3 regions of the Spongisporangium articulatum genome follow, and region 3 is predicted to be linked to each of the others. Evidence: predicted binding sites of a transcription regulator. Region 3 holds the regulator's gene; each other region holds the start of a gene.
What was found. Region 3 encodes HrcA, which represses chaperone genes, less so after heat shock. Its sites were predicted from a motif close to GNTNGCACTCGGNNNNNCCGAGTGCNANC; they were not measured.

Region 1 (10,192 bases), on a different contig from region 3:
CCTGCTCACGGTCGACCTGGACGGCTTCAAGGACGTGAACGACCTGCTCGGGCACGCGGTCGGCGACGACCTGCTGTCGGCGGTGGGCCGCCGGCTGGTCGAGGCCGCCCCGCCGAAGGCGCTGGTCTGCCGCATCGGCGGGGACGAGTTCGCCGTCCTGCTGCGCGGCGACATCGACGCCGGGGCCCGGGTCGGCGCCAACATTGTGACCGCGGTCCGGCAGTCGGCCGCGGACGTCGACGGCGTGGCCCGCGTCGAGGTCTCGGCCAGCGTCGGGGTCGCCGCCGTGCACCGTGACGGCGCCGGGGTCCGGACCGCCCCGGTGGCCACGCCCACCGTCATCGACCTGCGCGACGGGGGCGCGCCCATCCTCACCGGGGTGGCGAATCCGGGATCGACCCCCGGATCGAACACGGGATCGAACACCGGATCGAACACCGGGGAGACCCCGGCCGTGACGTCGGTCGACCCGCTGGGGGCGCTGTCGGCGTCCGGGGCCGCGCTGCGGGTCGCGAAGGCCGCGGGCCGCAACCGGGTGGAGGTCTACGACGAGCAGATCGCCCGGATCCGGCGGCGCCGGTTGCTGGTCGAGGACCGGCTGCGCCGTGCGGTCGACACCGACGCCATCAAGGTCCGGTTCCAGCCGATCATGGACCTGCGCCGGGGTGTCGTGGCCGGGGCCGAGGCGCTGGCCCGGTGGGTCGACCCGGAGCTCGGGCCGGTCGACCCGGGCGAGTTCATCACGGTCGCCGAGCAGACCGGGCTGGTCGTCGCGCTCGGGGAACGGGTGCTGGACGAGGCGCTGACCACCGCCAACCGGGAGGGGCTGTTCGCGCGGGGCCTGCGCCTGAGCTGGAACGTCTCGCCGGTGCAGCTGCGCGTGGCCGGGTTCCCGCGGGTGGTGGCCGAGACCATCAAGGCGCACAACGTGCCGCGCGAGCTGCTGGTCATGGAGGTCACCGAGAACGTCCTGGTCGAGGAGGGGGAGGCGGCGCAGACGCTGCACCGGCTGGCCCGGCTCGGCGTGACCATCGCGATCGATGACTTCGGGACCGGCTACTCGGCGCTGGGCTACCTGCACCGGCTGCCCGCCGACATCCTGAAGATCGACCGCTCCCTGACCTCGAGCCTGGTCGCCGAACCGCGCTCGCGGGCGATCACGCGGGCCGTGCTCGACCTGGGCCGCACCGTCGGGCTGAGCGTGGTGGTCGAGGGGGTGGAGTCCGACCAGATCGACGACCTGGTCCGGCGCATGGGTGTGGGCTACGGCCAGGGGATGCTGTACGGCGCGGCGATGACCGGCCGCGAGCTCGGCGCCCTGGCCGACCGACTGACCAAGCCCATCCGTTCGTGATCATGGAAACTTCCACTCTGACCCGCGGAGTTCATCGGGTCTCTCAGCCTGCCGAGAAGTAGAAGTTTCCTTGATCACGAGCTGAGGGGGACGCGCAGGATCCGGTCGTCGGCGGCGACGGGGGACCCGCGCCCGTCGCGGTTGGACGTCGTCAGCCAGAGTCTTCCACCGGGAGCCGCGACCACGGTCCGGATCCGGCCGAACTCGTTGCGGAAGAACGACTTCGGGGTGCCCACGGCGGTCCCGTCCAGCGGCACCTGCCACAGGCGCTCGCCGCGCAGCGCGCCCAGGTACGCGACGTCGTCGACGATCGCCAGCCCGCTGGGCGACGCCTGCGACGTCGGCCACTGCACCTTCGGGTCGACGTACCCCTTCTTCCCTTCCCGGCCCTCGACGACGGGCCAGCCGTAGTTCGCGCCCTTCTCGATCAGGTTCAGCTCGTCGTACGTGTTCTGCCCGAATTCGGTGGCCCAGGTCCGCCCGGCGCTGTCGAACGCGATGCCCTGCACGTTGCGGTGCCCGTACGAGTAGACCGGCGAACCGCGGAACGGATTGTCGGCCGGGACCTTTCCGCTCGTGGTGATCCGCAGGACCTTCCCGTTCAGGTTCGTCCGCTGCTGCGAGCGCGCCGTGTTCCCGGCGTCGCCGGTGCCGATCCAGAGGTCACCGTCGGGGCCGATCGCCAGCGCGCCGCCGTTGTGGTGGTCCGCGGACGCGATGCCCTTCAGCAGCACCTTCTGCGTGCCGAGCCGCCCGCCGCGGTAGGTCATCGACACGACCCGGTTGTCGTCGGACGTCGACGTGTAGTAGGCGAAAAGCGTTGTGGCCGAACCCTTCTGACGCGCGGCGAGGCCGAGCAGCCCACCCTCGCCGTCCTCGCTCACCCCGCGCACGGTGCCGACCGTCGTCCGCTTCCCGGTGGCCGACACGTGCGAGACGCGGCCGGCGCGCTCGCCGACCAGGGCGCTGCCGTCGGCCAGGAAGGCGACGCCCCACGGCACCCGTAGCTTCGTGGTCAGGACCTTCGCGTCGCCCACCCGGGGGCGAGGCGTGCCCGGGTTCGACGTGCTCGTGGGCGACGGGGTGCCGGCCCCCGCGGTCGAGGTGACCCCGGAGGAGCCGCCGGTGCACCCGGCAAGCAGGGCGGCGGCCAGCGTGACGGTCACGGTGCGCATCGCCACATCGTGACCCGCGGTCCGCGGTCGCGACAGCGGAGCCGCCGTCCGGCCCATGCTCATGCTGTCGAAATGCACAGGAAAGGGGCTGCTCGAACCGTCGCGAACGTGCATTTGGACAGCATGAGCGTTGGGGAACTACTGGGTGAGTGGTTCGTTGGAGCACTCGTCAGGGAACGAAGGTGGCGGCCACCTGGTCGAACCGGCGAAGGACGAGCCGGGTCAGGGACGGTGCCGGGGCCAAGGTGGCCGCCACCCTCCCGACCGTCCCGTCCTCCGCCAACCGGGCCAGGCGGGTGGCGAAGTGCCCGGGGGCGAGCAGGTAGTTGGCCACCGAGACCGGCTCCCCCGGCCGGTGCTCCTTCAGCCGGGCCACAGCCTCCTCGACCGTCGGCCGGGCCGCCGCCAGGTACCCGCACACCACCTCGACGCCGCGCTCGCGGCCGAGCCACTCACCGACTGCCTCCACGTCACCCACCGCGCGCGGGTCGCTCGAGCCGGCCGCCGCGAGGACGATCCCGTCCTCCGGCCCCGCCCCGGCCTCGGCCAGCCGCTGCTGCAGCAGGTCGACCAGCAACCGGTCCGGACCCAGCGCGGGCGCGGCCACGAGCAGCCCGGACGACGCCGCGACCACGCGTTCGACGTCCACCTGCACGTGGTAGCCGGTCGACAGCAGCAGCGGGACGACGACCGCGCGCCGGCCGCGCTCGACGCACCCACCGGCCACGTCGGCGAGCGTCGGCTCCTGCACGTCCACGAAGGCGGGCAGGACGTCGAGTTCCGGGCGGGCGTCCGCGAGGGCCCGCACCCAGGCCGACATGACCGCCTGGCCCTCGGGCGAGCGGGTGCCGTGGCCACAGGCGATCAGGGCTGGATGCTGGCTCACCCCGACATCTTGGCGAATTCTGTGCGCGAGGAAACCTCGACAGGCCCAGGACGCGTCTATGGGGTTCCACCCGCGGGCGTAGCATCACGCCGTGAGCGAGACACCTGACATCAAGCCCCGCAGCCGTGACGTCACCGACGGTCTGGAGAAGACCGCCTCCCGGGGGATGCTCCGCGCGGTAGGCATGGGCGACGAGGACTGGGGCAAGTCGCAGATCGGCGTGGCCAGCTCGTGGAACGAGATCACGCCCTGCAACCTGAGCCTCGACCGGCTGGCCAAGGCCAGCAAGGACGGCGTGCACGCGGCGGGTGGGTACCCGCTGGAGTTCGGCACCATCTCCGTCTCCGACGGCATCTCGATGGGCCACGAGGGGATGCACTTCTCGCTGGTCAGCCGGGAGATCATCGCCGACAGCGTCGAGGCCGTGATGATGGCCGAGCGCCTGGACGGCAGCGTCCTGCTCGCGGGCTGCGACAAGAGCCTGCCCGGCATGCTGATGGCCGCGGCCCGGCTCGACCTGGCGAGTGTCTTCCTCTACGCGGGGTCGATCCTGCCCGGCAAGGCCAAGCTCTCCGACGGCACGGAGAAGAACGTCACGATCATCGACGCCTTCGAGGCGGTCGGGGCGTGCGCCCGCGGGCTGATGAGCCGCGAGGACGTCGACGCGATCGAGCGCGCGATCTGTCCCGGCGAGGGCGCGTGCGGCGGGATGTACACGGCGAACACGATGGCCAGCGCGGCCGAGGCGCTCGGCATGAGCCTGCCGGGGTCCGCGGCGCCGCCGGCCACCGACCGCCGTCGGGACGGGTTCGCCCGTCGCTCGGGCGAGGCCGTCGTCGAGCTGCTGAAGAAGGGCATCACCGCGCGGGACATCATGACCCGCGAGGCGTTCGAGAACGCGATCGCCGTCGTCATGGCGTTCGGCGGCTCGACCAACGCGGTGCTGCACCTGCTGGCCATCGCCCACGAGGCCGAAGTCCCGCTCACGCTGGACGATTTCACCAAGATCGGCGAGCGCGTGCCGCACCTGGCCGACGTGAAGCCGTTCGGCCGGCACGTGATGACCGACGTCGACCGGATCGGCGGCGTCCCGGTGGTGATGCGCGCCCTGCTCGACGCGGGCCTGCTGCACGGCGACGTGATGACCGTGACGGGGAAGACGATGGCCGAGAACCTGGCCGAGATCGCACCCCCGGACCTGGACGGCAAGGTGCTGCGCTCCATGCAGGAGCCGATCCACCGCTCGGGCGGCATCACGATCCTGCACGGCTCGCTGGCCCCCGAGGGGGCCGTGGTCAAGAGCGCCGGCTTCGACGAGGACGTCTTCGAGGGCACCGCCCGCGTCTTCGACCGCGAGCGGGCCGCCATGGACGCCCTCGAGGACGGCACCATCACCGCCGGGGACGTCGTGGTCATCCGCTACGAGGGCCCGAAGGGGGGCCCGGGGATGCGCGAGATGCTGGCCATCACGGGCGCCATCAAGGGCGCCGGGCTGGGCAAGGACGTGCTGCTCCTGACCGACGGCCGGTTCTCGGGCGGGACGACGGGTCTGTGCGTCGGCCACGTCGCCCCCGAGGCGGTGGACGCCGGCCCGATCGCCTTCGTCCGGGACGGCGACCGGATTCGGCTGGACGTCGCGCACGGCACCCTCGACCTGCTCGTGGACTCCGACGAGATCGCGCGCCGCAAGGAGGGCTGGGAGCCCGTGCCGCACAAGTGGACCCGGGGCGTGCTGGCCAAGTACACGCGGCTGGTGCAGTCCGCCTCGAAGGGCGCCGTCTGCCACTGACTTTGTGCATGATCACCACCAAAAAGGATTACGAGCTAGCCTCGACCCGTGCTGCTCGACCTCCTGCTCATCGCGACGGCGACCGCCGCCGGGTGTGCGTGGTGGCGGGCGGCTGAGGTCGAGCACCCGTTCAACCGGCGCGAGGCCCAGCTCGTGGTGGCCACGTGCACCCTGCAGGGCGCCGCGCGGGTCGCCGGCCTGTTCGCCGGCCCGGGCGTCGGCGACGGGTTCGGCGTCGTCCGGGACGTCCTGCTGCTGGTCGCGGCCTGCGCGGTCCTGGTGATGGCGGCGGGCGTCGTCCGCCGGATCACCGCGCTCATCGGCGGCCTCGGGGTGGCCATCGCCGAGTCGGTCCTCGTCGCGGCCTCCTGCACCACGATCGTCTGGGTGCTGGCCCACGCGCCGGTCTCACCGCGGCCCAGCGCCGTGCTGCACGCCGCGCCCGCGATGGTCGACCTGGCCGTCCTGGCCCTGCTGCTGCGGCTGTCCGTGCTCGTCCCCGAGACCCTGCGGGTGGGCAGCAACCGGCAGATCTTCGCGGTGGCGTCGGCCGCGGTCCTCCTGCTCTTCGGCGGCGACGCGCTGGCCGCCTGGGACGGTCTGGCCGGCACCGTGCCCTACGCCCTGCAGGCCGTGGTGGTCCTGGCCGGTGGCCTGGTCTCCATCGCCCTGACCCGCGTGCCCCGCCCGCCGCGGGCCGCCGACCAGCCGCTGCCGCGGGTCCGGGCCCTGCCCTACGTGCTGGCCAGCAGCGCGGTCGTGATCGTCTGCGTGCAGGCCCTGTTCGGCACCACCGGGCCGATGCACGTCGTCCTGGTCAGTGCCGTGGTGGCCGGTCTCGTCGTGCTCCAGGCCTTCACCCTGCGCGAGAACCTCGCCCTGGTAGGCAGTCTCACCGCCTCCCGGCAGCGGATGGCGGCTCTGGTGGAGAACACGTCCGACCTGATCGTCCGGCTCGACGCCAACGGGCGCGTGCAGTCGGCCAACGCGGCCGCCGTCCGCCTGCTGCACCGCACCCCGGCCTCGCTGACCGGCCGGTCGTTCGACGACCTGGCCCGGGCCGAGGACCGCCGCTCGGTGCGTGAGGCCGTGCTGGCGGTGACCCGGGGCCGCACCGACTCCGCGCAGGTGGAGCTGCGCCTGGCCCCACCGGCCACCGGTACCGCCCAGCTGCGGTTGCGGGCCGTGCCCGGCGGCGCGGTCGCCAACCTGAACGACGTCACCGACTCCGTGGAGCTGCGCCAGCGGCTGGAGCGGCTGGCCCGCTACGACCACATGACCGGCCTGGTGAACCGCGCGCACCTGCTGGAGGTGGTCGGCTCCTGGCTCGCCGAACCCAGCGAGGCGCCGGCCGGCGCGCAGCCCGCCGGGCCGGACGTCGTCGTCCTGTACGCCGACCTCGACGGGTTCAAGGCGGTCAACGACCGGTTCGGCCACGGCGCCGGCGACCGCGTGCTGACCGAGGTCGCCGGCCGGTTCGAGGCGATCGCCGGGGCCCTGGACGCCCGCCGCACGATCGTCGGCCGGTTCGGCGGCGACGAGTTCGTGATGGGGCTGGAGGGGCTCGGCCCGGAGGAGGCCGAGCTGGCCGCCCGGCGCGTGGTCGAGGCGATCAGCCCGCCGTTCGCCGTCGGCCACCGCACGGTGACCCTCGGCGTGAGCGTCGGGGTCAGCGGCGCGGGCCTGCCGGCGGGCCGGCGGGCCAGCACCGCGCAGGACCAGGCGGCCGAACTCGTGCACCAGGCCGACCTCGCGATGTACGAGGCCAAGGCCCGCGGCCGGGCCGGGGTCGGGCGGTGGACGCCGGAACTCGAGGAGAGCGCGCGGCGTCGGGTCGACATCGCGATCGGGCTGCGCGAGGCGCTGGACGCCGGGCGCCTGGCGGTCGCCTACCAGCCGATCGTCCGGCTGGCCGACGGTCTCGTGGTCGGGGCGGAGGCGTTGCTGCGGCTGCCGCCCGGGGTGAATCTCACGTCCGGCGACGGGTCCGGCTCACCGGCCGAGCCGGACCGCCCGGACGACCTGGTCAGCCCGGCCGAACTGGTCGCGGTCGCCGAGGACACCGGGATCATCCTGGAGATGGGGGAGTGGGTCCTCACCCAGGCCGTGCAGCAGGCGGCCGAGTGGGTGGACGCCGGGACGCCGGCCAGCGTCAGCGTGAACATGTCGGTGCACCAGCTGCTCAGCCCGTCGTTCGTCGGGTCGGTGACCTCGATCCTGACCGCCTGCGGGCTTCCCCCCTCGCACCTCGTCCTCGAACTGACCGAGAGCCAGCTGGCCGGGCAGACCGGGCCCGCCGTCGAGGCGCTGGAACGGCTGCGGGCCGCGGGGGTCCGGGTGGCGATCGACGACTTCGGCACCGGCTACTCGTCGTTGTCGTACCTGCGTCGCATGCCGGTGCAGCTGGTCAAGCTCGACCGCACCCTGCTGGACGACGTCGGCGTCGACCCGCGCGCCACCGCCTTCGCCCGGTCGGTCGTCTCGATGGCCCGCGACCTGGGCCTGCTCGTCGTGGCCGAGGGGATGGAGGAGCTGGAGTCCGTGCGGCAGCTGCGCGAACTCGGCGCCTACGCCGGCCAGGGCTTCGCGCTCTCCCCGGCCCTGCCGCCGCAGGCCATGCGTGAGGTGCTGGCCGGTCCGCCCATGCCGGTCGGGGCCCGCCCGGGCGAGCTCACCGCGGGGGGTGCGGACGACGTCCCGCTGCTCATCGACCTGGTCGCCCTCGAACCGGCGGACGCCCGCTCGCCGGCCGCCGTCGCGGCGGCGGCCACCTCGACCGGTGGCGCGCAGTGGCCCGACCGGAACGGCAGCACCGATGCCGCGGACGGCGCCGACCGGGCTCATCCTGCCGAACCCGGCGAGGGGGCCGACGGGGCCGATCGGGCCGCCCGGCCCCCGGTCACCGGGCCGTTCCTGCACCCGATGCCGAGCCGGCCCAGCCGCCCGTACCGCCCGGGGTCCGGCTCCGACCGTCCGGCCAGCGGCCTGACCTCCGGCCGGCCGGAGCAGCCGGTCGACCGGCACGCGGACGCCGCGTCTCACTAAGCGAGACGCACGGTTCGGCGATTGACACCGCGGAACCGGCGCGGGAAGGTGAGACCATGAGTCTGGTCCTCGTACTCGGACAGCGCGCCGGCTGACGGTCTTCACGACCCGCCGCGCGCGCGACCCCTTGTGCCCCTAGGGCCGAGGGGTTTTTTCGTCCCCACCATCCATCGTCAAGGAGAGGCCCGCGATGTCCGGCCCACGCAGTAGCGAACCGACCACCACGTCCGAGATGACCGGCTCCCAAAGCCTCGTCCGCTCGCTCGAGGCGGTAGGCGTCGACGTCGTCTTCGGCATCCCCGGTGGGGCGATCCTCCCGCTCTACGACCCGCTGATGGACTCGGAGAAGGTCCGGCACATCCTGGTCCGGCACGAACAGGGCGCCGGGCACGCGGCCGAGGGCTACGCCCACGCGACCGGCCGGGTGGGGGTCTGCATGGCCACCTCCGGTCCGGGGGCCACGAACCTGGTCACGCCCATAGCCGACGCCTACATGGACTCCGTCCCGATGGTGGCCATCACCGGCCAGGTGCCCAGCAAGTCGATCGGGACGGACGCCTTCCAGGAGGCGGACATCAGCGGCATCACGCTGCCGATCACCAAGCACAACTACCTGGTCACCGACCCGGCCGAGATCCCGCGGACCATCGCCGAGGCCTTCCACATCGCCTCGACCGGGCGGCCCGGGCCGGTGCTGGTGGACGTGTCCAAGGACGCTCTGCAGGCCATGACCCGGTTCAGCTGGCCCGACCGGATCGACCTGCCCGGCTACCGGCCGGTGGCCAAGCCGCACAGCAAGCAGGTCCGCGAGGCGGCCCGGCTGCTGGCCGAGGCCAAACGGCCGGTGCTCTACGTCGGCGGCGGCGTCATCAAGGCGCGGGCCGCGGCGGAGCTGCGCCAGCTGGTCGAGCTGACCGGGGCCCCCGTCGTCACCACGCTGATGGCCCGCGGGGCCCTGCCCGACACCCACCCGGCCCACCTGGGCATGCCCGGCATGCACGGCTCGGTCGCCGCGGTGACCGCGCTGCAGAAGGCCGACCTGCTGGTCAGCCTGGGGGCCCGGTTCGACGACCGGGTCACCGGCAAGCTCGACTCGTTCGCCCCGCACGCGGCGATCGTGCACGCCGACATCGACCCGGCCGAGATCTCCAAGAACCGGACGGCGGACGTGCCGATCGTCGGCGACGCGAAGGATGTGATCAGCGAGCTGATCGTGGCCGTCGGCGCCGAGTTCGCCGCCGGGCACCGGGCCGACCTGACCGGCTGGTGGAAGCAGCTGAACGACTGGCGCGAGACGTACCCGCTGGGCTACGCCGAGCCGCCGGCCGGTGAGGTGTCGCCGCAGCGCGTGATCGAGCGGATCGGGAAGATCGCCGGGCCCGAGGCCCTGTACGTCGCGGGCGTCGGTCAGCACCAGATGTGGGCTGCGCAGCACATCCAGTACGAGAACCCGAACACGTGGATCAACTCCGGCGGCGCGGGCACCATGGGCTTCGCGGTGCCGGCGGCGATGGGCGCCAAGGTCGGGATGCCCGACCGGACGGTCTGGGCGATCGACGGCGACGGCTGCTTCCAGATGACGAACCAGGAGCTCGCGACCTGCGTCATCAACGACATCCCGATCAAGGTCGCGGTGATCAACAACAGCAGCCTGGGCATGGTCCGGCAGTGGCAGACCCTCTTCTACAACGAGCGGTACTCCAACACCGACCTGCACACCTCGGTCGGCAGCCGGGTCCCCGACTTCGTGAAGCTGGCCGACGCGTACGGTTGCGTCGGGCTGCGCTGCGAGAGCCCGGAGGACGTGGACGCCACCATCGAGAAGGCCATGGAGATCAACGACGTGCCAGTGGTGGTCGACTTCGTCGTGCACCGCGACGCGATGGTCTGGCCGATGGTCGCGGCCGGGGTCAGCAACGACGAGATCCAGGTGGCCCGCGACA
Region 2 (10,192 bases), on a different contig from region 3:
CGACGCGACGATCGCCTGCGGGGTACCCGTGCGCAGCACTTCGGCCGGGACGTTCTTGCGCAACGACAGCACGGTCAGCTGGTCGATCGGCGTCGCCTTGCGCAACGTCTTCTCGTCGTCATCCAGCGCCTTGTCCCGCAGCCCGTCGAAGTAGGTCAACGTCTTGGCGTTCACCCAGGTCGCCGCGGTCTCGCCGTTCTTGTTGCTGACCGCCGAGGCATAGGACTGGTAGTCGTGCTCCACCGCCTGGGCCGGGGTCTGCGCGGGGGTGTCGGACCCGCAGGCCGAGACCCCCAGCAGCATGGAGACGGCCAGCGCCGCTCCACCCAGACCGGTTCCCCGTCGCCTGCTGACGTTGATCTGCCGCACCGCTGATCTCCCTGCGCTCACCGAGGGCGACGACGCCGTCGCCCTGACCGTCAGGACGTACTCCGACGGCTACCAGAGAGTAACCCAGGTCACGTCCGCCCACCTCCACAGTCACCCTCTTCACAGCCGCCGCCACCCGAGGACTCACCCTCCCGGGCACGCCTAGGATGATGGGACCATCCACGCCGGCGTCGGGAACGGGCGCCGCCGTACCCCGACCGGAGGCTGTGGTCATGACCTTGGTGGCGGGGGTCGACTCCTCGACCCAGGCGTGCAAGGTGGTGGTCCGCGACGCGGACACCGGCGAACTGGTCCGCAGCGGCCGCGCGACCCACCCCGACGGCACCGAGATCGCCCCGGCCCACTGGTGGGACGCGCTGCGCACCGCGATCACCGACGCGGGCGGCCTGGACGACGTGGCCGCGATCGCCGTCGGGGCCCAGCAGCACGGCATGGTCGCGCTCGACGGCGCCGGACAGGTGGTCCGGGACGCCCTGCTGTGGAACGACACGCGCTCCGCGGACGCGGCCGCCGAACTGGCCGCGGCGCACGGGGGTCCGAAGGTCTGGGCCGAGGAGGTCGGCGTCGTCCCGGTCGCCTCGTTCACGATCAGCAAGCTGGCCTGGCTGGCCGGGCACGAGCCGGCGAACGCCGCCCGCACCGAGGCCGTCTGCCTGCCGCACGACTGGCTGACCTGGCAGCTGTCCGGCGCCGTCGGCCTCGACACCCTGACCACCGACCGCGGCGACGCCTCCGGCACCGGCTACTGGGCGGTGCCCACCGGTGAGTACCGGCCCGACCTGCTGCAGGCCGCGCTGGGCCGCGACGCCGTCCTCCCCCGGGTGCTGGGCCCCTCGGACGCGGCCGGGCGCACCGCCGTCGCCGGGGTGAGCGAGGGAGCGCTGCTCGGGCCGGGCACGGGCGACAACATGGCCGCCGCGCTCGGGGTCGGCGCGCGCCCCGGTGACGTCGTGGTCTCGATCGGGACGTCGGGCGTGGTGTCCGGCATCGTCGACACCCCCTCCGCCGACCCGACCGGGATCGTGGCGGGATTCGCCGACGCGACGGGCCGCTACCTGCCGCTGGTCTGCACCCTCAACGCCGCGCGGGTCCTGGACGCCACCGCCCGGCTGCTGCGCGTCGATCACGACGAGCTGGCCCGGCTGGCCCTGTCGGCCCCCGTCGGCTCGGGCGGGCTGGTGCTGGTGCCCTACCTGGAGGGTGAGCGGACCCCGAACCGGCCGAACGCGACGGGCGCCCTGCACGGCCTCACGCTGCAGACGGCCGACGCCGCGCACCTGGCCCGGGCGACCGTCGAGGGGCTGCTGTGCGGGCTGGCCGACGGGCTCGACGCGCTACGGGCCGAGGGGGCCGAGATCCGGCGCGTGCTGCTGGTCGGCGGCGGGGCCCGGTCCGAGGCCGTGTGCCGGATCGCCCCGCAGGTGCTCGGCTGCCCGGTCGTGGTCCCACCCCCCGGTGAGTACGTCGCGGACGGCGCCGCCCGGCAGGCCGCCTGGGCGCTCGCCGCGGCCTCGGGGGGCGACGTCCCGGAGCCGCCGTCCTGGCGGGCGGGCGGCGAGCAGACGTTCGAGGCCGACCCCACGCCACAGGTCCGCGAGCGGTACGCCCAGGTCCAGGACCTGACGGACAGCTGAATCCCAGGGTTTTCCAAGCTCACCGTGCGCTACTGGGGTCGGAGTGCCGCCTGCAGCGGAGCGTGACGGAGCGTCGGACGGAACGGACATCTCGGCAGGCACGTCAGGCGATGTTCTGCCAGGGTTCGCGGGTGGCTGACGCCACACCACCGCTGCCAGACCGTTGTCTTTGCGTGACCTTGTCGAGGCGAGATCCGCGTACGGTTTGTAATCAGCGTCGCCCGCTCGTTCGCCCTCACGGGTGGCTCCGGGTGGGCCCCGCTTCGGCTCGGGTCGAGCCCGCCAGAAGGCGGGAACGGCGGGCGGGGTTGAGAAGACGCCATCACGGCAGAGACGCCACCCCGGTCTTCGGCATGCGCCGAAGCCATGGGGCTCCGGCGCATGCCGCCGGGGAGGCTCGAACAGAGGGTGGGCGGCCGCAGGGCCGACGCGAGGGAGGACGGCGCGTGACGCAGGCCACGGAAGGTGACCCGAGCGCGAGTCCCGCCCTGCCCCTCGACGCGGCCGCCGTCGTCCCCACGCTCGAGTCCAGCCCCAGCCGCACGGAGCGCGCACGCCGGGTGCTGGCGCGCGTCGGCACGGCCGAGGTCATGGTCCTGCTGGCCGGGCTGGCGGTGTTCAGCTGGCACGTCGGGCGGCCCAGCCCGTGGTGGGACGAGGCGATCACCCGGGACGTGACGTCGCGGACGTCGGGCGAGATCGTCGACCTGGTGCAACACGTCGACCTCGTGCACGCCACCTACTACCTGTTCGTGCACGCGCTGCTCGGCACGTCGGCCACGGTCACACCGATCCGGCTGCTCTCGGTGCTCGCCGCCGCGCTCACCGGCCTGCTGCTGGTGCGGCTGGGCCGCGACCTGGACGCCCCCCGGGTCGGGGTGCTGGCCGGGGCCCTCTGGGTGGTGGCGCCGCTGAGCAGCCGCTACGCGCAGGAGGCCCGGCCCTACGCGATGGTCGCGCTGGCCGCCACGGCCGCGACGGTCGCGCTGGTCCGGCTGTGCCTGAAGCCCTGGCTGCACCGCCGTTGGGCGCTGTACGCGGGGCTGATCGTGCTGGTCGGCCTGCTCAACGTGCTCGCGCTCCTGCTGCTGGTCGTGCACCTCTGCTACGTCCTGGCCATCGACTCCCCGGCCGTGCGGCGACGCTGGCTGGTGGTGGCGGGCGGCTCGGTACTGCTGCTATCGCCCCTGCTGATCGCCAGCTCGCACCAGCGTGAGCAGGTCGCCTGGCTGCCGCGCCCGGCCTGGGGCCAGCTGACCGGTTTCCTGTCCGCGGAGTTCGCCGCCACCGCCACCGTGGTCGGCCTGGTGCTGCTGGCCCTGGTCGGCACGGTCCGGCGCACGAAGCAGGGCGGCACCCACGGACCCGCGCTCGCGCTGGGCCTGGCCTGGTCGCTGCTGCCCCCGCTGATCCTCTGGTCGGTCTCGCAGGTGCACCCGCTGTTCGACTGGCGCTACGTGTTCTTCACCGTGCCCGGCACGATGCTGGCCCTCGGGTCACTGGCCACGCTGCTGCGGGCCCGCTGGCTGGTCGCGGTCGTGTGCGTGCTGGCCCTCGGCGGCCTGCACATGCAGGAGGTCTACCGGTACATCGCCAGCGGCCACGCGGAGGACGTGCGGGGCGCCGCCGCGGTGATCCAGCAGAACGCGCAGGCCGGCGACGCCGTCCTGTTCCTGCCCGCGTCCCGCCGGGTGATCAAGCTCGGGTACCCCGAGGCGTTCGCGGCCACCGACGACATCGCCCTGAAGGCGGCCGGCGAGGACTCGGCCACCCTGTGGGGCGTCGAGGAGCCGGCCAAGGCGATCGGCAAGGAGCTGAAGAACCGCAAGCGGGTCTGGGTCGTGACCGGCCCGGGGCGGTTCGGCGAGGCCCAGGACGACAAGGTCGACACCCAGAAGGAACACCTGCTCGACGTCGGGTTCGACCTGGCCGGGGTCTACGACCTGCACGGCTACGAGGTGCGGCTGTACCTGCGTCACGGCACCAGCCCGCTCTCCCTGCGCGGCTGAGTCGTCCGGCACCGGCCTAGGCTGGGCGCGTGACCACCGCTACCACCCGGGTCGCGTTCACCGCGGTGACCCCTGAACCGCTCGACCTCGAGGCGCACGCCGCTGCCGTCGCGGGCCCCGGTCGCGGGGCCGTCGTCACGTTCGCGGGGGTCGTACGCGACAGCGACGGCGGCCACGTCGTCACCGGCCTCGAGTACGTGGGCCACCCGACCGCGCCCGACGTGCTGGCCGAGGTCGTGGCCGAGGTGGTGGCCGGCAGCGGAGCCGAGTGCGTGGCCGTGTCGCACCGGCTGGGCTGGCTGGAGGTCGGTGAGACCGCCTTCGCGGTGGCCGTGTCCGGCGCGCACCGGCGGGAGGCGTTCGAGACGGCGTCCCGGCTGGTCGACGAGGTGAAGGCCCGGCTCCCCGTCTGGAAGCGGCAGGTCTTCGACGACGGCTCCGCGGAGTGGGTCAACTCGGCCTGATGATCGGTGCGGGCGCCGGGAACGGGCGAGTTCCACTCGGTGGAACCCGGCTCAGTCGGTGATCTCGGCCGGGGTGTCGACGTCGGTGCCGTCCGCGACGTCACCGCACTCCACCAGCCGGACGTCGTCGCGCCCGGCCAGGTAGGCGCGCGCGCCCTGGTCGCCCACCGCCGCCGTGAGGACCCCCGCGAAGTGCTGCGCGCCCAGCAGCGTCGGATGCCCCGGCCGGCCGGAGTACGTGGCCCGGGCCAGCACGTCCGGTGCCGCGAGCGCGACCAGCCGGGCGACCGCCGTGGCCGTGACGCCCGGGATGTCCACCAGGGTGACGACCGCGGCGTCCACCCCGGCGACGGCCTGCAGCGCGGCCCGCAGCGACGCGGACATCCCGCTCGCCCAGTCCGGGGCGCGGACGACGTGAGCCGGCTCCGGCACCAGGCTCGCCACCTCGTCGGCGGCGGCTCCGGTCACGACGAGCACCGGCGCGCACCCGCCGGCCACCAGCGCCTCGACGGCCAGCGCCACCCAGGCCCGCCCGGCGTCGTCCCGGACCAGGCCCTTGGGCCGCCCGTACCGGCGCCCGGCCCCGGCGGCGAGCACGATCCCGGCGACCTCCACGCCCTCAGTGTGCCCGCAAAGACGAGCAGGGCGGGCCGCCGGTTGCCCGGCGACCCGCCCTGCTACGAGAACCGCTGTCCCGCAGGGGGATCAGAAGTCCATGCCGCCCATGTCCGGAGCGCCGCCGGCCGCAGCCGCCGCCTTCTCCGGCTTGTCGGCGATGACGGCCTCGGTGGTGAGGAACAGCGCCGCGATGGACGCCGCGTTCTGCAGCGCCGAGCGCGTCACCTTGGCCGGGTCGATGATGCCGTTGGCGATCAGGTCGACGTACTCGCCGGTCGCCGCGTTGAGGCCGAAGCCGGGCTCCAGGTTCGAGACCTTCTCCGACACCACGCCGCCCTCGAGACCGGCGTTGACCGCGATCTGCTTGAGCGGAGCGCTGACGGCGACCTTGACGATGTTCGCGCCCGTGGCCTCGTCACCGGTCAGCTCGAGCTTCTCGAACGCGACCTTCGACGCCTGGAGCAGGGCCACGCCACCACCGGCGACGATGCCCTCCTCGACGGCGGCCTTGGCGTTGCGCACCGCGTCCTCGATGCGGTGCTTGCGCTCCTTGAGCTCCACCTCGGTGGCCGCCCCGGCCTTGATCACCGCAACACCGCCGGCCAGCTTGGCCAGGCGCTCCTGCAGCTTCTCGCGGTCGTAGTCGGAGTCGCTCGCCTCGATCTCGGCGCGGATCTGGTTGACCCGGCCGGCGATCTGGTCGGCGTCGCCGGAACCCTCGACGATCGTCGTCTCGTCCTTGGTGATGACGACCTTGCGGGCCTGGCCGAGCAGGTCCAGGGTCGCCGTCTCCAGCTTGAGGCCGACGGTCTCCGAGATGACCTGACCACCGGTCAGGATCGCGATGTCCTGCAGCATGTTCTTGCGACGGTCGCCGAAGCCCGGGGCCTTGACGGCGATCGACTTGAACGTGCCCTTGATCTTGTTCACGACGAGGGTCGACAGCGCCTCGCCGTCGACGTCCTCGGCGATGATCGCCAGGGGCTTGCCGGACTGGATGACCTTCTCCAGCAGCGGCAGCAGGTCCTTCACGGAGCTGATCTTCGACTCGACCAGGAGGATGTACGGGTCGTCGAGGACGGCCTCCATCCGCTCCGGGTCGGTGACGAAGTAACCGGAGATGTAGCCCTTGTCGAAGCGCATGCCCTCGGTGAGCTCGAGCTCGAGGCCGAAGGTGTTGCTCTCCTCGACGGTGATGACGCCTTCCTTGCCGACCTTGTCCATCGCCTCGGCGATGAGCTCGCCGATGGCCGGGTCGGCCGCGGAGATGCTCGCGGTGGCCGCGATCTGCTCCTTGGTCTCGACCTCCTTGGCCTGGTTCAGCAGCTCCTCGCTGACGGCGGCGGTGGCCTTCTCGATGCCCCGCTTGAGGGCCATCGGGTTGGCGCCGGCGGCGACGTTGCGCAGGCCCTCGCGGACCAGCGCCTGGGCCAGCACGGTGGCGGTCGTCGTGCCGTCACCGGCGACGTCGTCCGTCTTCTTGGCGACCTCCTTGACCAGCTCGGCGCCGATCTTCTCGTAGGGGTCGTCGAGCTCGATCTCCTTGGCGATGGACACACCGTCGTTGGTGATCGTGGGGGCGCCCCACTTCTTCTCCAGGACGACGTTGCGGCCCTTCGGCCCGAGGGTGACCCGGACGGCGTCGGCGAGGGTGTTCATACCCCGCTCGAGGCCGCGACGGGCTTCCTCGTCGAACGCGATGATCTTGGCCATCGGTTGGTGTTCCCTCCACGGACGGGTGGGTGGTCGACCGGGAGACGCCCGCGACGGACGAGGGGCCACGGACCGGTCACGTCCCGGTCCGGTACCTCTCTCGCCTGCCCGATCGGAAGCGAACTTGTCACTCTCACCTCGAGAGTGCCAGCTCCATGATTAGCACTCGACCCTACCGAGTGCAAGCCGCTCAGCCCCTGGTGAACGCCTCAGGCGTCGTCGTCCGCCAGCAGTTCGAGGGCCCGGACGGCGGCCAGCAGCCGCTGCCGCTCGGCGGCGGGCAGCCCGGCCAGGCGCTGGGCCAGCTTGGACCGGCGCGCCCCGCCGACGCCGGACAGGACCGCCTCGCCTGCACCGGTCGCCGAGACCAGGCTGGCCCGCCGGTCGGCCGGGTCGGGTGAGCGCTCGACGTACCCGCACTCCTCCAGGAGGGCGACGATCCGGGTCAGCGTCGGCGGGGCCACCCCCTCACGGGCGGCGAGGTCGCCCAGGCGCATCGGCCCCGACCGGACGAGCGTGGCCAGCGCCGAGATGCTGCCTGGGCCCAGCCCGGACTCGTCGCCGCGGCGCAGGGTGCGGGTCAGCCGCCCCAACGCGACCGACAACCGGGCCAGCACCTCGTCGTCCTCGATCACACCAGTGTCAACGTCCGTGACGACGTCCGCGTCCCCGACCACGTGCCCTCCTCCCGTCGACGCCCCGGCCGTCAGTTGCCTTCCTGCCGAGTGAACACGGAGGCGACGGCCGCGACGACCATCATCGCGGCTGCGGCGACGAAGACCACCACAAGACCGTCGTGGAACGGGCCGGAGACCAGGTTGGGGAAGAACTCCTTGCCGGTCAGGGTGGCTGCGTTCGTGGGCGACAGCTTGGCCAGGTTGTCGGCCCCCAGCAGCTCGCTGATGGGGTTGAAGCCGAGGAAGGCCGCGAAGAGCGAGCCGACGGGCGGGATGGCCCCGACCTGCTGGGCGACGCCGCTCGAGACGCCGTGCGCCTCGAGCCCGGCGGTCATCGTGGTCGGCAGGTGCGCGGCCAGGCCGGCGATCATCAGTGAGAAGAACACACCGATCGACAGTGACGACCCGGCGTTGAAGAACGTGCCGCGCATCCCGGCGGCGGCCCCCCGCTGGTCGGGCGGAGCGGCGCTCATGATCGCCGAGGCGTTCGGGGAGGCGAACATGCCCGACCCGACGCCGTTGAAGAACACCAGCGCCGCGAACACCCAGTAGTTGAAGTCGACCGGGATCACGATGAGCCCGATGAAGGTGGCCGCGGTGATCAGGAGGCCGGTCACGGCGAACAGCCGCGACCCGAACCGGTCCGACAGCGTGCCGGAGATCGGGCCGGCAGCGATGAACCCGACGGTCAGCGGCAGCAGGTAGATGCCCGCCCACAGCGGGGTGGACTCGTAGCTGTACCCGTGCAGCGGCAGCCAGATGCCCTGCAGCCAGATGATCAGCATGAACTGCATGCCACCGCGGCCCATGCTGGCCAGCAGGCCGGCGAAGTTGCCCAGGGCGAAGGCCCGGTCCTTGAACAGGCCGAGCCGGAACATCGGGTCCTCGACGTGGTTCTCGACGACGACGAAGGCCACCAGCAGGGCGGCGCCGCCGATCAGCCCGGCCAGCACCCAGGGGTTCGTCCAGCCGGTGGAGTGCGTCCCGTAGGGCTGGATGCCGTAGGTGATGCCGGCCAGCAGGGCGCTCAGCCCCACGGCGAACGTGATGTTGCCCAGCCAGTCGACCTTCGAGGGCCGCCGGTCACCGAGCTCGTGCAGCGAGCGGTACGACCAGATCGTGCCCACCACGCCGATCGGCACGCTGACCCAGAACACGGCCCGCCACGACACCTCGGAGAGCACGCCCCCGACGATCAGACCGAGGAACGACCCGGCGACCGCGGCGATCTGGTTGACGCCGAGCGCCATGCCGCGATTGTGGGGCGGGAAGGCGTCGGTGAGGATCGCCGTCGAGTTGGCGAACAACATGGCGCCGCCCACGGCCTGAACCAGGCGCCACCCGATCACCCACAGCGCGCCACCGCCGCCGGACAGCGGGGTGAGCGCGAGCGCGACCGAGCCGACCGTGAACACGACGAAGCCGAGGTTGTACATCCGGACCCGGCCCACGCTGTCGCCGAGCCGACCCAGGCTGACCACGAAGACCGCGGTGACCAGCAGGTACCCCATGATCATCCACAGCAGGTAGCCGATGTTGCCCGGGGCCAGCGGGTTGAGCCCGAGACCGCGGAAGATCGCGGGGAGGCTGATCAGCATGATCGAGGCGTTGATCGTCACGATCAGCATCCCGATGGTCGTGTTCGACAGCGCCACCCAGCGGTAGGCGGGATGGTCGGCGTCCCAGCGCAGGGTGCGCGCCTTGGGCGTTTCGACGACGGGCTGGGGCTGGGACGGGGTTTCGAGGCTCACGTCCAGCAATATTACTTGTTGTACGCGAACTAAGTTGTCTCGGGGCACGTGAGAGCGGCCACACCGCCCACGCCTCCTACGGCAGCCGGGCCATCGCCGCGATCCGTTCGACCGCCTCACCCACGCGCTCGTCCAGCCCGCGCAGCACCTCCTGCCCCGCGCGACACGATCACGGGCTGTCGGTGGCGCCGGGCACCATGGCGGGGTGAGGGCCGGCGCGTACGTGGAGGTCGGCGCCGTGGCCGGCGGCTGGGCGGTGCGCCACGGCGCCGGGCTGGAGCAGGTGGACGACGCCGGCCTGGTCGCGCTGGCCGCCCGCCTCGAGGGGGCGGCCGGCCCTCTCGACGCGTCGCCGCGCTGGGTCTGGGCCTCGACCGCCGCCGTCTACCCGGTGCTGCTGCGGGGCGGGGTACGGGTGCGACGGTGCCACGACCTCGGGCTGACCGAGGCCCTCCTCTCCTGGCACGCCGGCGTGGCACCCCCGGGAGCGGCGTTCGGTGAGGTGGGGGCCGATCGGGCGGACGTCGTCCAGGCCCAGCTGTTCGAGGCGACGGCCGCCGGTCCCGACGGGCCCGACCTGAGCGAGCAGCTGGGCCGGGTGGAGGCCGCTCGGGCGGTCAGCCCCGGCTTCCCGATGCTCGTCGCGGCCGAGTCGGCGGCGGCGCTGGCGGCCGCGGAGATGGGCTTCGTCGGCCTGCCGTGGCGGGCCGACGCGCACGACGCGCTGCTGACGCAGCTGCTCGGGCCGCGGCCGCGATGGGGGCGACCGGCCGTGCTGCAGTCGCTCGCCGAGACGATCGCGGCGACCCTGGAGGCCCCCCGGCTGAACGTCGACTCCCCCGTCGAACTGTTGAAAGCCCTGCATCGGGCGGGGATTCCGGTGGAGACGACGCGGGCCCACGAGCTGAAGTGGCACGAGCATGCGGTGGTCGAACC
Region 3 (10,192 bases):
CTGCGCGCCCGACCACGTCTCGGCCTACGCCCTCGTGGTCGAGGAGGGCACCCGCCTGGCCGTACAGGTCCGGCGCGGTGAGCTGCCCGCCCCCGACGACGACGACCTGGCCGACAAGTACGACCTGGCGGACGAGCTCTTCGCGGCGGCCGGCCTGCGCTGGTACGAGGTGTCGAACTGGGCCCGGGAACCCGCGCAGGCGTGCCGGCACAACCTCGGCTACTGGCGTGGCGACGACTGGTGGGGCGTCGGGCCGGGGGCGCACTCGCACGTCGGCGGGGTCCGGTGGTGGAACGTGCGGCACCCCAGTGCCTACGCGCAGCGGCTCACCGCGGGCCTGTCGCCCGCCGCCGGTCGCGAGACCCTGGGGGCCGCCGAGCGCGAGGAGGAGCGGGTGCTGCTCGGCGTCCGCCTCGCCGACGGGCTGCCGGTGGATGACGTCCCGCTCGACGGGCGTCCCACGCGCGTCGCGTCGCTGGTCGCCGACGGGTTGGTGGACGGTCGCGCTGCGCTGGCCGGGCGACTCGTGCTGACCCGGCCCGGACGGCTCCTGGCCGACGCGGTCGTCCGGCGCCTTCTGCCCTGAGCCGGCCCTGACGCATCGACGAGTGAATCTCGGCTGCCATGTCCAGCCGAGATTCACTCGTCGACGGTCGTTCAGGGGTTGAGGCTCGCGTCGTCCCCGTAGAAGGCGAGGGTGGCCTCGGGTTCGGGCACGGCGGCGTCCCGGCCGAAGGTCTCGGCCACCCCGTCGGGCAGGTGGTAGCTCTCGGCGGCGTTCGGGAAGTCGCCGGAGCGCACGTCGGCCGCGTACCGCCGGATCGCCTCCACCGCCTCGGTCTTCAGGTGCGCGTAGGTGCGGACGAACTTGGGGCGCAACCGGTCCTGGAAGCCCAGCAGGTCGTGCCACACGAGGACCTGCCCGTCGCAGTGCGGGCCGGCTCCGATGCCGATGGTCGGCACGGGCACCGACTCGGTGATCATGCGCGCGACCTCGTCGGGCACGGCCTCGAGCACGATGGCGAAGACCCCCGCCTCGACGAGGGCCTGGGCGTCCGCGAGCAACGCGCGGGCGGCGTCCGCCTGCTTGCCCTGCACCTTGAAACCGCCCAGCGCGTGCACCGACTGGGGCGTCAGCCCGATGTGCCCCACGACCGGGATCTCGGCGTCCACGAGGGCCCGGATCATCGGCGCCCGCTTGGCGCCGCCCTCCAGCTTCACGGCGCCGGCACCGGCGCGGATCAGCTTCGCCGCGTTCCGCACGGTCTCCTCGGTCGAGACGTGGTAGCTCATCCACGGCATGTCGCCGAGCACCATCGCGCGCGGCCGGGCCCGCGCGACGGCGGCCGTGTGATGGGCCATCTCCTCGACTGTGACCTGCAGGGTGTCCTCGTAGCCGAGGACGACCATGGCCAGCGTGTCGCCGACCAGGATGATGTCGACGCCCGCCTCGTCGGCGATCAGGCCGCCCGGGGCGTCGTACGCCGTCACCATCACCAGCGGGTCACCGCCGGCGGCCACCTTGCGGGCCCGTACCTGAGGTGCAGTCACGTTCTCGGCCACGGATGCCTCCTGAGCGTCCACGTCGTCGTGTCCCTCGCGCGGCGCACCCTGACGTGCACCGCGTGCCGAAGAAGTGTCACTCCGTGCCGGAGGTTCCGCGAGAGGTACGTGAGGTGAGTGCCGTCACGCCCTCACCGGCGGCGTGCCCAACCAAAGCACAGAAATCTGCGCCGTCTCGGCCGATTTTCTGTGCTTTGGCTGGGCATGCCGGGGTCGGGGGGCAGGGCTCAGCGGTCGGCGGAGTCGCCCGTCACGAAGTCGATCAACTCCTCGACCCGGCCGAGCAGGGCCGGTTCCAGGTCGGCGTAGCTCGTCACCGACCCGAGGATGCGCTTCCAGCCGCGCGCGACGTCGGCCTGGGTCGCGTGCGGCCAGCCCAGCTCGGCGAGCACGCCCTCCTTCCACGGCCGGCCCTTGGGTATGACCGGCCATTCCGCCAGGCCGAGCCGCGCCGGCCGCACGCCCTGCCAGACGTCGACATAGGGGTGCCCGACCACCAGCACGTGCGCGGCCGCCCCCGGCACCCGCTGGGCCACGGCCACCGCCTCGTGCCACTCCTTCGACCCGGACACCAGGTGGTCGACCAGGACGCCGATCCGCCGCCCCGGCCCGGGCCCGAACTCGCGGACGGCGGCGGCCAGGTCGTCGACCCCGTGCAACGGCTGGACGACGACCCCCTCCACCCGCAGGTCGGCGCCCCACACCTTCTCCACCAGTTCGGCGTCGTGCAGTCCCTCGACGAGGATCCGCGAGGCCCGGGCCACCCGTGCCCGGGCGCCCGCGACCGCGTACGAGCCACTCGCCGTCCGCACCGGCCCGGCGGCGCCCGCGGCGACGGGCGGGACCAGCCGCACGGGGACGCCGTCCACCCAGAAACCCGGGCCCAGCTCGAAGGTCCGGGTCTTGCCGCGCCGGTCCTCCAGGACCACGACGTGCAGCCCGCCGCTCTTCTCCACCCGGACGACGGCCCCGACCCAGCCGGTCTCCACGTCCTCGACCACGAGTCCGGTCTCCGCGGCCACCTCGGGCAGCTCGCGCTTCTTCGGCCGGCCTGCGGCCAGGACGTCGGTGCCGTAACGGTCGTAGCCGCCGGGAGGACGATTCATCACGTTGCGGACGCTAATCGGAGCGGACTCGTGGGCCGAGCCGCAACGCCGGGGGGCGGGTAGACTGGCACTCTTGTCACGCGAGTGCCAACGACCCCGAGGGAGGTGACGCCCGATGAGCGAGGACCGCAAGCTCGCCGTGCTGCGCGCCATCGTCGAGGACTACGTGCAGACCCGGGAACCCGTCGGCTCGCGGGCGCTGGTCGAGCGGCACGCGCTCGGGGTCTCCCCGGCGACGATCCGCAACGACATGGCGGCCCTGGAGGACGAGGGCTACATCACGCAGCCGCACACGAGTGCCGGGCGGATCCCGACCGACAAGGGGTACCGCCTCTTCGTCGACCGGCTCAGCACCGTGAAGCCGTTGAGCCCGGCCGAGAAGCGGGCCATCCAGGGGCTGCTCGACGGGGCGGTCGACCTGGACGACGTGCTGGAGCGCACCGGGCGGCTGCTGGCCCAGATCACCCGGCAGGTCGCGGTCGTGCAGTACCCGTCGCTGACCCGCTCGACCGTGCAGCACGTCGAGCTGGTGCCGCTGGGCGCCGAGCGGGTGCTGTTCGTGCTGATCACCAACTCGGGGCGGGTCGAGCAGCGGGTCGTCGCCCTGCCGCCGGGCGTCTCACTGGTCGAGGAGCCGCTGGCCGGCACCGACGTCCTGGCCGTCCTGCGCACCCGGCTGAACGCGGCCACCGCCGGAGCCTCGTTGCGCGACGTCCCGCAGCTGGTGCTCGGGCTCGGCGACCGGTTCCAGCCCGCCGAGCGGCCCGTCGTCCAGGCGGTGCTCGAGGCGCTCGACGACTCCCTCGACATCGACCGCGAGGAGCGGATCGTGCTGGCCGGCACGGCCAACCTGGCCCGCTCCGGGGATTTCGTCTCCACCATCGGCCCGGTGCTGGAGGCGATCGAGGAGCACGTCGTCCTGCTGAAGCTGTTGTCCGAGATGGCCGACGGCGCGGGTGGGGTGGGCGTGCTGATCGGGAGTGAGACGGCCCACGAGGGCCTGCAGGAAGCGGCGGTGGTCGCCAGCGGTTACGCATCCGGGGGAGAGGTCGTGGCCCGGCTCGGCGTGCTCGGCCCGACCCGCATGGACTATCCGACGAACATGGCCGCGGTCCGCGCGGTCGCGCGGTACGTGACGCGGATCCTCACGTCGTGAGGCGCGTTCAGAGAGCAGACAGGTGAGCGACTACTACGAGGTGCTCGGGGTCTCGCGCGATGCGAGTTCCGAGGAGATCAAGAAGGCCTACCGCAAGCTGGCCCGCAAGCTGCACCCCGACGTCAACCCCGACGACCCGGGCGCGGAGGAGCGGTTCAAGGAGGTCGGCCGGGCCTACGAGGTGCTGTCCAGCCCCGAACGGCGGGCCCAGTACGACGCGGGCGGCGACGGCGGTCTGAACGGCGGCTTCGGCGGCAGCGGGGCCGGGTTCGGCTTCAGTGACATCTTCGAGACGTTCTTCGGCGGCGCCGGCGCCGCGGGGGGCGGGCGGGGCCCGATGCCGCGGCAACGGCGTGGGCAGGACGCGATGATCCGGGTCCAGATCGACCTCTCCGAGGCGGTCTTCGGCGGCGCCAAGGAACTGAACTTCGACTCCGCCGTGGTCTGCTCGGTGTGCGGCGGCAGCTGCTGCCAGCCCGGCACCTCGCCCAAGGTGTGCGACGTGTGCGGCGGCCGGGGTCAGGTCCAGCGGATCGCCCGGTCGTTCCTCGGCCAGGTCATGACCACGCAGGCGTGCGTCGCCTGCCAGGGCTACGGCACCGTGATCCCCAGCCCGTGCCTGGAGTGCTCGGGCGACGGGCGTGTGCGCAGCACCCGGTCGCTGAACATCAAGATCCCGGCGGGCGTCGACACGGGCACCCGCATCCAGCTGTCCGGGGAGAGCGAGGTCGGCCCCGGCGGCGGGCCCGCCGGCGACCTGTACGTCGAGATCCAGCTGAAGCCGCACGAGGTGTTCGAGCGGCGCGGCGACGATCTGCACTGCACGGTCGAGCTGCCCATGACCGCGGCCGCGCTCGGCACCACCATCGTGCTCGAAACCCTCGACGGGCCGCAGGAACTCGACGTCAAGGCCGGGTCGCAGGGGGGCGAGACGAGCACCATGCGCTCGCTCGGCGTGACCCACCTGCGCGGCACCGGGCGCGGTGACCTGTTCGTGCACCTGTCAGTGCAGACCCCGACCAAGCTGGACGACGAGCAGAAGGCCCTGCTGCGCCAGCTCGCCGCCCTGCGCGGCGAGGAACGTCCGGAGGGCCGTCTGACCCCGGCCCAGCAGGGTGTCTTCTCCAAGCTGCGCGACCGGTTCGCGGGGCGTTGAGTCTCGCCCGTTTCCTCGTCGAGCCGGGCGCGTTGGCCGGGCTCGGCCCGCGCTCGCCGTTCGTGCTGGACGGCGACGAGGGCCGGCACGCCGCCGCGGTCCGGCGGGTCCGGGCGGGCGAGACCGTGGACCTGGCCGACGGCGCCGGGACGGTCGCCCGGTGCACGGTGGTGGCCGCGGCCCGGGCCTCGCTCGACCTGCTGGTGGACGACGTGAGCTCGGTCCCGCGGGCGGCCGTGCGGTTCGGGCTGGTGCAGGCCCTGGCCAAGGGCGGCCGCGACGAGCAGGCGGTGGAGACCGCGACCGAGGTCGGGGTGGACGCGGTCGTGCCGTGGCAGGCCGGGCGCAGCGTGTCCCGTTGGGAGGGCGAGAAGCTCGCCAAGGGCCGGGCCCGCTGGCAGGCCACCGCCCGCGAGGCGGCCAAGCAGTCGCGCCGCGCGTGGGTGCCGCTCGTCGAGGAGCCGCTGACGACGTCCGGGCTGTGCGCGCGGCTGGCGGTCGCCGACGTCGCCCTCGTACTGCACGAGGAGGCCACGGAAAGCCTGGTCTCCGTGGACCTTCCGGTGTCCGGAGAGGTTCTGGTGCTCGTCGGCCCCGAGGGCGGCATCGGGGCCGACGAGCTCGATCAGCTGCGTGCGGCGGGCGCGCGACCGGTCCGGCTGGGCGCGGAGGTGCTGCGGACGTCGTCCGCCGGGCCGGTCGCGCTGGCCTGGCTCTCGGCGGCGACCGGCCGCTGGGCCTGACCGATGCGCCGCCGTGGGCCCGGTGTCACACAGTGCTCACCAGGCGGGCGCGCTGTCACACCGTGACCGCCGTGCGGGGGCTGGTCGTCCCGACCTGAACGCTGCGGCCCAGCTCCAGGCACGCGACGACCAGGACGACGTTCACGGCCACGGCCAGCCATGCGACGTTGGCGATGTGGGCCACGGGCCAGGCGATCCCGGCGACCACCAGAAGGGCTCGCGCCCACGGCGGGGCCACGCGCCGCAGGGCCCACGCGGCGAGCAGGAACGTCGCCGGGAAGGCCAGGCCCCACGGCTTGATCAGGTTCGCGGCGCCGGTGGCGTCGACCAGGTCGGTGTCGCCCAGCGAGACGTGGATGGTGTTGAACCCGTACGCCACGTTGCCGGCCGCGCCGACGGTGCCCACGGCCAGGAGAAGGGCGGCGGCCCGGTCGTCGTCGGACCAGGTGACGAACCGCAGCAGCACGAGCGCGTAGGCGGTGGCGGCGACGACGTGCACGGCACCGGCGGTGGCGTCGTCCCAGCCGCGCAGGGCGTACAGGACGTCGGTGAGCAGGTAGGCGAGCGGCGCGATCACGAGGAACGCGTTCAGCAGGCGATCGATCGGGGAACCCGGGTCTGTGGTCATGCCGTCGACGATGACGGCGGGGGCCGGGTCGGGGCATCGGGGCGGCCCCGCGAGAACCCGCAGGGTTAACCCTGATCCGCCGGGCGCCGGGGGCTGTCACCATCGGTCCGTGCCCACCCGCCTGCTACCGGTCGCGACCGGTCTCGCCGTCGCGGCGCTCGTCGTGGGCGGGTTCGCGCTGGGCCTGCACGTCGGCAACCTGCACAACGGGCTGATCGCCGCGTCGTTCACGGCGGTCGGGCTGTACGTCGTCCAGCAACGGCCCGGCAACCGGCAGGGCTGGTTGTTCGTCGCGACCGGCGCCGCGCACGCCGAGATGTTCGCCGCCCGGCAGTACGCGCTGCACGGTCAGCCCTCCGGGGGGCCGCTGCCGGGTGCGTCCTGGGTGGGCTGGTTGGGCGCGTGGCCGCTGCCGCTGCTCATCGCGCTGATCGGGGTCACCGTGATGAGCTTCCCGACCGGCCGGCTGCCCTCACCCCGCTGGCGGCCGGCCGTGGCCCTGATGGTCGTCGTGGCCGGTGCGCTCTCGCTGGCGGTCGCGCTCTGGCCGGTCGAGTACACGACGGCCTCGGCCGTCGTGCCGCACCCGCTGCACCTGCCCGGTGCCCGGGCGGCCGCCCACCTCTACCCGGCCGGGCGCAACCTCGGCTACCTCCTGCTGCAGCTGGTCCCGGTCGCGGCGCTGCTCGTGCGGTTGCGCCGGGCCCGGGACGACGAGGCCCGCCAGCTGCGCTGGTTCGTCTACGCCGTGGCCGTGAGCGCCGCCGTGATGGTGGCCGGGCTCGTGCTGGTGGACAGCCCGCTGCCCGGAGTCCTGAGCGTCCCCCTGGTGGCGGTCGCCGCCGGCGCCGCGATCCTGAAGTACCGGCTCTACGACATCGACCCGGTGATCAACAAGACGTTGGTGTTCGGGGCCATGGCGGCCGTCGTGACCCTCGGCTACGCGGCGGTCGTGACCGGCATCGGCAGCCTCGTCGACGGCTCCGGCACCGCACTGTCCCTGCTCGCGACGGCGCTCGTGGCGGTCGCGTTCGAACCGATGCGCCGACGCGTGCAACGGGTGGCCGACCGCATCGTCTACGGCCACCGAGCCACCCCGTACGAGGCGCTCGCCCGGCTCTCGGCGCAGCTGTCCTCGCAGATCAGCAGTCCGACCGGCGGGTTGCTCGACGGCATGTGCGCCGCGGTCGCCGACGGCACCGGGGCTCGTCGGGTGGTGTTGTGGACGGGCACGAGCGACGAGCTGCGGGCCGAGTCGGCCTGGCCGTCGGGCGGCGAGTTGCCCCACGGCCCGATGACTCTCGCGGCCGTCGAGAAGTCCCAGGACAGCTCGACGACGGTCCCGGTGCTGCACGACGGGCGGTTCCGCGGTGCGCTGGCGGTGACCAAGGCGTCGGGTGAGGCGCTGAGCGCGGTCGAGCGCCGGCTGCTCGCCGACCTGGCTGCGCAGGCCGGGCTGATCCTCGAGCTGCGGGCCGGTGCCCAGCGCCTGGTCGCGGCCGGGGACGCCGCGCGCCGCCGGCTCGAGCGCGACCTGCACGACGGCGCCCAGCAGCGGCTCGTGATGGTGGCGATGGAGCTGGGCATCCTGGTCGACCAGGCCGCCGAGACCGGGGACGCGGAACTGGCCGCCCGGGCCGAGGGCGCCCGGGCGCACCTGCTGCAGGCCACCGCCGAACTGCGCCGCCTGGCCCAGGGCCTGCACCCGGCGGTCCTCACCCAGGACGGGCTCGAGGCGGCGATCGGCAACCTGGCCGACCGCTCGGGTGTGCCCGTGCGGCTGGACCTCTCGGTGGGCCGGCGGCTGGCCCCGGAGATCGAGGCGTGCGCCTACTTCATGATCAGCGAGGCGCTGACCAACGCCGTGAAGCACGCCGGCGCCGGGCACGTCTCGGTGCGGGCGGCGCTGTCGGGCGACGGGCTGCTGGTCGACGTGTCGGACGACGGGCGCGGCGGGGCGAGCGTGCGCCCGGGCAGCGGGCTGGAGGGGCTGGCCGACCGGCTGGCCACTCTCGGCGCCCGGCTGGCCGTGGACAGCGGGCCGTCGGGGACGCGGTTGGCGACGGTGATCCCGTGCGGGTGATGCTGGCCGACGACGGCGTGCTGTTCCGGGAGGGGCTGGCCCGGATCCTGCCCGACATCGGGTTCGAGGTCACCGGGCAGGCGGGGGACGGCGCTGCGCTGGTGGAGTTGGCGCGGGCCGACCCGCCCGACGTGTGCGTGATCGACCTGCGGATGCCGCCCGGGTTCGCCGCGGAGGGTCTGGAGGCGGCGGCGGCCATCCGGTCCGTCGCACCGCACGTCGGGCTGATGCTGCTGTCCCAGTACGTCGAGGCCCACCATGCGCTGCGGCTGATGGAGGAGTTCGACGGCGGGGTCGGCTACCTGTTGAAGGACCGGGTCTCCGAGCTGAACTCGTTCGCGGCCGACCTGCGGGCGGTGGCCGCCGGGCGCACCGTGATCGACCCGGAGCTGGTCGAGCGGCTGTTCGCGCGGCGTCGGGAGCGTGACCCGCTGGAGTCGCTGACCGAGCGGGAACGGGCCGTGCTGGCGCTGATGGCTCAGGGGCTGACCAACGCCGCCGTGGCCGGTGAGCTGCACCTGGCCGTGAAGACGGTCGAGGCCCACGTCCGGTCGATCTTCACCAAGTTCGACCTGGCCCCCGACGACCGCGAGCACCGCCGCGTCCTCGCCGTGCTCACCTTCCTGCGCGCCTGACCCGCCCGCCGGCCGACGCGGTGCCCAGCCAGCTGTGCGGGTTGCCCTCCCAGCACCAGCCCAGCTTGGGTGCGCCCTGCGAGATCCACAGCGCGGGAACCCGTTTGGCGCCGCGAGAGTCCGTGCGCCGCGACCCGGCCAGCATGAAGCAGTGGTTCTTGACCAGGAGCTCCGGGTGGGTGGCGACCAGCGCGATGCCCTCGTGGATCGTCAGGGGCGTGCGGCCACGGCCCCGGATGGTCTCGACCGCCTCTCCGGGCGGGACGCCGAGGAACTCGTCGCCGCGCTCGACGTCGAGCAGCCGGTAGGGGCCGTCGGGCACGTCGAGCTCGGGCAGCGGGCGGTAGGGGGCGAGACCCTCCTCGCCGTGATTGGGGTCGAGAATGCCCGGCCTGGTGCTGTTCTCGAGGTGCAACAGCGGCACCAGGGCCGCGGGGTCGACGGTCGGGTCCACGAGCACGTCCAGAGAATTCACGCCCCGGTCAACGCGCGCGGCACGGGGCGGAGTTCCTCGACGCCCACTTTGCGCAGGATCACGCCCGATCGGCTGCATGACACAATCGGGGGGTGGACGCCGAGGTGTCGGCGCGGGAGGCCGAGGTTCTCGCTGCGCTGGGGGAGCGACTGACCAACGCCGAGATCGCCGCGAAGCTCTTCATCTCCGTGCGCACGGTCGAGAGTCACGTCTCCGCGCTGCTGCGCAAGTTCGGCGTCGCCGACCGGCGGGCCCTGGCCGCCGTCGCCGTCGGGCTGGAGACCCGCGGGCCGGACGGCCCCACGGGCCTGTCGGCCCGGCTGCCGGTCCCGCTGACCCCGTTCGTCGGCCGCGGCGCCGAGCGCACCGAGCTCACCGGCTCCCTCATGGAACACCGGCTCGTCACCGCCGTCGGGCCGGGGGGCATCGGCAAGACCCGGCTGGCGCTCGCGGTGGCCGGGGACGTCTGCGACCTGGTCGAGGACGGCGTGGTCTACGTCGATCTGGTGCCCGTCACCGACCCGGACATGATCCCCGCGGCGATCCGGGATGCAGCCGGTGTCGGCGAGCAGCAGGCCCGCTCGGCGGAGGAGACCGTCACCGACTGGCTGCGCGACCGGCAGGTCCTGCTCGTCCTGGACAACTGC

Region 1: a site for HrcA is predicted at 8,317-8,345, ahead of ACIB24_RS12120 (acetolactate synthase large subunit). Genes of this name have one in related genera too.
Region 2: a site for HrcA is predicted at 6,987-7,015, ahead of groL (chaperonin GroEL). Genes of this name have one in related genera too.

The regions. Positions count from the first base shown of each region.
Region 1 covers NZ_JBITLV010000003.1:530,194-540,385, reverse strand. The annotation lists gene ACIB24_RS12145 (putative bifunctional diguanylate cyclase/phosphodiesterase) at 1-1,354, shown strand, start outside; gene ACIB24_RS12140 (PQQ-dependent sugar dehydrogenase) at 1,429-2,529, opposite strand; gene ACIB24_RS12135 (sirohydrochlorin chelatase) at 2,699-3,415, opposite strand; gene ilvD (dihydroxy-acid dehydratase) at 3,507-5,204, shown strand; gene ACIB24_RS12125 (putative bifunctional diguanylate cyclase/phosphodiesterase) at 5,253-8,249, shown strand; gene ACIB24_RS12120 (acetolactate synthase large subunit) at 8,440-10,192, shown strand, end outside.
Region 2 covers NZ_JBITLV010000001.1:1,143,684-1,153,875, reverse strand. The annotation lists gene ACIB24_RS05430 (hypothetical protein) at 1-369, opposite strand, end outside; gene xylB (xylulokinase) at 603-2,024, shown strand; gene ACIB24_RS05420 (hypothetical protein) at 2,471-4,033, shown strand; gene ACIB24_RS05415 (molybdenum cofactor biosynthesis protein MoaE) at 4,063-4,497, shown strand; gene ACIB24_RS05410 (nucleotidyltransferase family protein) at 4,549-5,112, opposite strand; gene groL (chaperonin GroEL) at 5,203-6,828, opposite strand; gene ACIB24_RS05400 (MarR family winged helix-turn-helix transcriptional regulator) at 7,038-7,505, opposite strand; gene ACIB24_RS05395 (MFS transporter) at 7,535-9,133, opposite strand; gene ACIB24_RS05390 (bifunctional 3'-5' exonuclease/DNA polymerase) at 9,462-10,192, shown strand, end outside.
Region 3 covers NZ_JBITLV010000002.1:505,015-515,206, forward strand. The annotation lists gene hemW (radical SAM family heme chaperone HemW) at 1-586, shown strand, start outside; gene panB (3-methyl-2-oxobutanoate hydroxymethyltransferase) at 658-1,584, opposite strand; gene ACIB24_RS08570 (DUF3097 family protein) at 1,791-2,669, opposite strand; gene hrcA (heat-inducible transcriptional repressor HrcA) at 2,785-3,825, shown strand; gene dnaJ (molecular chaperone DnaJ) at 3,848-4,981, shown strand; gene ACIB24_RS08585 (16S rRNA (uracil(1498)-N(3))-methyltransferase) at 4,978-5,724, shown strand; gene ACIB24_RS08590 (hypothetical protein) at 5,780-6,352, opposite strand; gene ACIB24_RS08595 (sensor histidine kinase) at 6,462-8,435, shown strand; gene ACIB24_RS08600 (LuxR C-terminal-related transcriptional regulator) at 8,435-9,070, shown strand; gene ACIB24_RS08605 (DUF5701 family protein) at 9,051-9,545, opposite strand; gene ACIB24_RS08610 (ATP-binding protein) at 9,638-10,192, shown strand, end outside.